Regions from separate parts of the Sphingomonas sp. BT-65 genome, predicted to be linked through region 2. Evidence: predicted binding sites of a transcription regulator. Region 2 holds the regulator's gene; the other holds the start of a gene.

Region 1 (2,199 bases), 820 kb from region 2:
GATGCCCTCGGCCCGGGCGAGCATGTGGATGCGGGCGATCGCCTTGTCGCCGAGGCCGCGCTTGGGGACGTTGACGATGCGCTCGAAGGCGAGATCGTCGGCGCCCTGGTGGACGAGGCGGAGATAGGCGAGCGCGTCGCGGATCTCGGCGCGCTCGTAGAAGCGGAAGCCGCCGACGATGCGATAGGGCAGGCCGGTGGCGATGAAGCGGTCCTCGAACTCGCGCGTCTGGTGCTGGGCGCGGACGAGGATGGCGAAGGCTTCGAGGGACTTGCCCTCGCGGATCTGGGCGGATTCGATCTCCTCGCCGACGCGGCGGGCTTCTTCCGGGCCGTCCCACACGCCGACGACGCGGACCTTCTCGCCCTCGTCGGCCTCGGTCCACAAGGTCTTGCCGAGGCGGCCGCCATTGTTGGCGATGACGCCGCTGGCGGCGGCGAGGATGTGCGGGGTCGAGCGGTAATTCTGCTCGAGGCGGATCACCTTCGCGCCGGGGAAATCCTTCTCGAACTTCAGGATATTCTCGACCTGCGCGCCGCGCCACGAATAGATCGACTGGTCGTCGTCGCCGACGCAGCAGATGTTCCTGCGCTCCTGCGCGAGCAGGCGGAGCCAGAGATACTGGACGGTGTTGGTGTCCTGATACTCGTCGACCATGATGTAGCGGAAGCGCTGCTGATATTGTTCGAGCACGTCGCGGTGCTTGCGCAGGATCGTCAGCATGTGGAGCAGCAGGTCGCCGAAGTCGCAGGCGTTGAGGGTGCGCAGGCGGTCCTGATATTGCTGGTAGAGCGACTGGCCGCGGCCGTTGGCGAATGCCTCGGAGTCGCCGGCTTCGAGCATGTCGGGGGTGAGGCCCTTGTTCTTCCACTGGTCGATCAGCCCGCCGAGCTGGCGCGCAGGCCAGCGCTTCTCGTCGAGGTCGTTGGCCTGGATGAGCTGCTTCAACAGGCGCAGCTGGTCGTCGGTGTCGAGGATGGTGAAGTTGGTCTGCAGGCCGGCGAGCTCGGCGTGGCGGCGCAGCATCTTGGCGCCGATCGCGTGGAAGGTGCCGAGCCACGGCATGCCCTCGACCGCGTCGCCGACCAGGCCGCGGACTCGCTCGCGCATCTCGCGCGCGGCCTTGTTGGTGAAGGTGACGCTGAGGATCTCCGACGGGTAGGCGCGGCGGGTCCAGAGGAGATGGGCGAGGCGCGCGGTGAGCGCGGCGGTCTTGCCCGTGCCCGCGCCGGCAAGGACGAGGACCGGGCCGTCGGTGGTGAGCACGGCTTCGCGCTGCGGGGCGTTGAGGCCGCGCAGATAGGGAGGGTCGTCGGGTGAAGGCACGGGTACGGACATCGGTGAACAGTTAGAGAACGTGGGCGCTGCGGGCAAGCTGGCTTAAGGCCGCATGTTCGGCCATCATCGCGATCGGGATGATCGATTCCCGAGGCGGGAGACGGCGATGCGGATCGGACGGCGGCAAGCTATGATCGGGGCCAGCGTGGCGGCACTGTGGGGCGGGCGGGCGCTGGCGGCGCCCGATGCGGCCAGCATTCCGATCACCCTGACCGACAACCGGATCGTGGTCGGCGGATCGATCGGGGGAAGCGCGATGATGCCGTTCGTGCTCGATACGGGCGGCGAGATCGGGCTGATCGATCTTGCTGCCGCGGAGAAGCTGAAGCTGCGGCAAGTGGGTACCCGCCGGCTGCGACTCTCGTTCGGCGACAAGAACTATCCGATCTTCCAGGCATCCGAAGTCTTGCTGGGCGGGCGGTTCCTGATGCCGGTGCTCGCGCTTGGCGGGATCGAGCGCAAGCTGGGTAACGGCGCGGTGGGGGCGCTGCCCGCACGCGTGCTGACGGTGACCGACGGCGAACTCGACCTCGACGCCGGGGCGTGGCGCATCCACCCGGAGGGGCTGAGCGAGCTTTCGGGCTGGACGCGGTTCGAGAAGGCAATCGTGCAGCGCGGCAAGAACGACGACACGCGGTTCCTGTTCGCCGACGCGACGATCAACGGTAAATCGCTCCGCTTCGGGCTCGACACCGGCATGCCGAGCATGATGCGTATCTACCGCAAGACGGCCGAGGCGGCGGGGCTGTGGAATGCGCCGCGCTGGTCCCCGGGGGCGCCGGGCGGCAAGACGCGGCTGGTCCGCCCCGACAGCTTCGAGATTGCCGGGGCGACGATCCCGCGTCCGCTGATCCAGATCCG
Region 2 (2,199 bases):
GCATACGGACCAAGCCCAGTCGGTGCTTGATAGCCGCCACCTTCTCGTTGGCGTCACCGTTCTGGTACAGTTGTTGTGCGGCCGCGCGCACCACTTCATAGGACCGCAGTACCCAGCATTCGGAGAGCGAGTAACGCAGGTCTAGCGAGTAATCGATCACCGCTTCGGGAGGCTGTTCCCATTCCTCCTCGAGCGCCCGAAGCAGCAGGTCCAGCCGATTATTCGCTTGAATGGAGGCGATATGCGCTTCGCCAGCAATAGCAGCCAGCTTAAACGACTGTGAAATCCAAGCGCTATGTAGGTCCTTCTTGCTATCGAGGCACATAAGATAGCCAGTCGCGACGAGGTCGGTGATGCCCATAGATCTCCCCTAGGCCATGATTACGTCAGGGCATCAGTTCGTCAAAGAGTGAGGCAGTCGATGAACAGTCGGATTCGGGTGGTGAGCTATCGAAGCTGAACGTCTACAATCTGGTTGATAGCGCCCGCTTCGCCTTACTCCATCCCCGGATACCGCGCGAATTCCGGCAGCGCATGCGCGTCCTTCATCCAGCCGATACGCTCGGCGACCTGGACATGGGCGCCCGCCGGCAGCGCATCGGGATCGTCGAGCGTCGCCGCCTGGATGTCGACAATGCCGGGCAGGTTCTTCGCGTTGCGGTAGAACACGCCGCTGCCGCAGGTTCCGCAGAAATAGCGGCGGCCATGCTCGGACGAGGCATATTCGCGCGGCACACCTTGGATGATGGTGAGCGCATCCTCGGGAAACATCGCCCAGCCGACCATCGGTGCACCCGAGGCGCGGCGGCAGTCGGTGCAGTGGCACAGCGCATGATGCATCGGTTCGCCGCTGAGCTCGTAGCGGATCGCGCCACAGTGGCAGCCACCGGTGAGGGGACCGGAAAGGGTCATGACATCGCTCCTGTCGTTTGCCGTTGGTGTCGACGACATGCGTACCGGCGCGCGTGGGCGGCTCAATTACCTCGGCGGTAATCGCACCGCCGCCCAAGCGGTGGCAATCCGGTCAGTAGCGGCGCAGCAGTCCTGCGAGCCGGCCTTGCACGCGCACCTGATCGGGGCGGTAGCGCTGCGGATCATAGGCGCGGTTTGCCGGGTCGAGGCGGACCATGCTGCCCTCGTTCCGGAAATATTTGAGCGTCGCCTCATTATCCTCGATCAGCGCAACGACGATCTCGCCGTCGCGTGCCGTGTCCTGGCGGCGGATCAGCGCATAGTCGCCGTCGAAGATGCCGGCCTCGACCATCGAGTCACCCGCGACCTCGAGCGCATAATGCTCGCCCGAGCCGAGCAACGCGGCAGGAACGGGAAGCATCGTCGAGCCCTCCAGCGCCTCGATCGGCACGCCGGCGGCGATGCGGCCGTGGAGGGGGATCTCGATCACGTCGTTGGCGGGCGGCGGCGCGGGGCGGTTGAGGGGGACGACATTGCCCTTCGGCGCCGGCGCGGCCTTCTTGGTCTCGCCGCGCTCGGGCATCTTGAGCACTTCGAGCGCGCGCGCGCGATTGGGCAGGCGGCGAAGGAAGCCGCGCTCCTCGAGCGCGGAGATCAGGCGATGCACGCCCGACTTCGACTTGAGATCGAGCGCGTCCTTCATCTCCTCGAACGAGGGCGAGACGCCGGTCTCGTTCAAGCGGTCGGCGATGAAGCAGATCAGCTCATGCTGCTTCTTCGTAAGCATCGGGACGTCCTCCATCCAGAACAGACGCGGAACGTTTACGCCTTGTTCCGCCTGTCTGTCAAGCGATGTCGAGGATTTCCACCGAGTCGCCAGGATTGGCGGCCGGCGCGTGGGGCGCACGCACGATCAGGCAGTCCGCGCGGGCGAGGGTGCGGAGCATCGAGCTGTCCTGGATCGCCGCCGCGACGACGCGGCCCTCGCGATGCGCGGCGCGCATATAATCGGCGCGCGGACCGTTGGCGGGGAGGGGCTCGCCAAGCGTGGCGGTGCGGGTGGCGGGCAGGGGATCGGCGCCGCCGGAGAGATGCGCGACCAGGGGGAGGAGGAAGAGCCGCGCGGTGACGAAGGCCGAGACCGGGTTGCCGGGCAGGCCGATCACCACTGTGTCGCCGAGCCGTCCGGCCATCATCGGCTTGCCGGGGCGGACGGCGACCTTCCAGAAATCGATCGCGGCGCCTGCTGCTTCGAGCGAAGGCCGGACGAGGTCATGGTCGCCGACC

The links. The regulator LexA, encoded in region 2, represses DNA repair genes until DNA is damaged. The targets are predictions, from matches to a motif close to GTTCCNCNCTTGTTCT.
Region 1: the regulator LexA is predicted to act here: its motif matches at 1,342-1,357, upstream of OK349_RS02670 (ATP-dependent helicase).

Annotation. Positions count from the first base shown of each region.
Region 1 covers NZ_JAPCIA010000001.1:522,888-525,086, reverse strand. The annotation lists gene OK349_RS02670 (ATP-dependent helicase) at 1-1,338, opposite strand, end outside; gene OK349_RS02665 (retropepsin-like aspartic protease) at 1,469-2,199, shown strand, end outside.
Region 2 covers NZ_JAPCIA010000001.1:1,339,232-1,341,430, reverse strand. The annotation lists gene OK349_RS06485 (hypothetical protein) at 1-361, opposite strand, end outside; gene OK349_RS06480 (GFA family protein) at 496-912, opposite strand; gene lexA (transcriptional repressor LexA) at 1,025-1,699, opposite strand; gene OK349_RS06470 (molybdopterin molybdotransferase MoeA) at 1,758-2,199, opposite strand, start outside.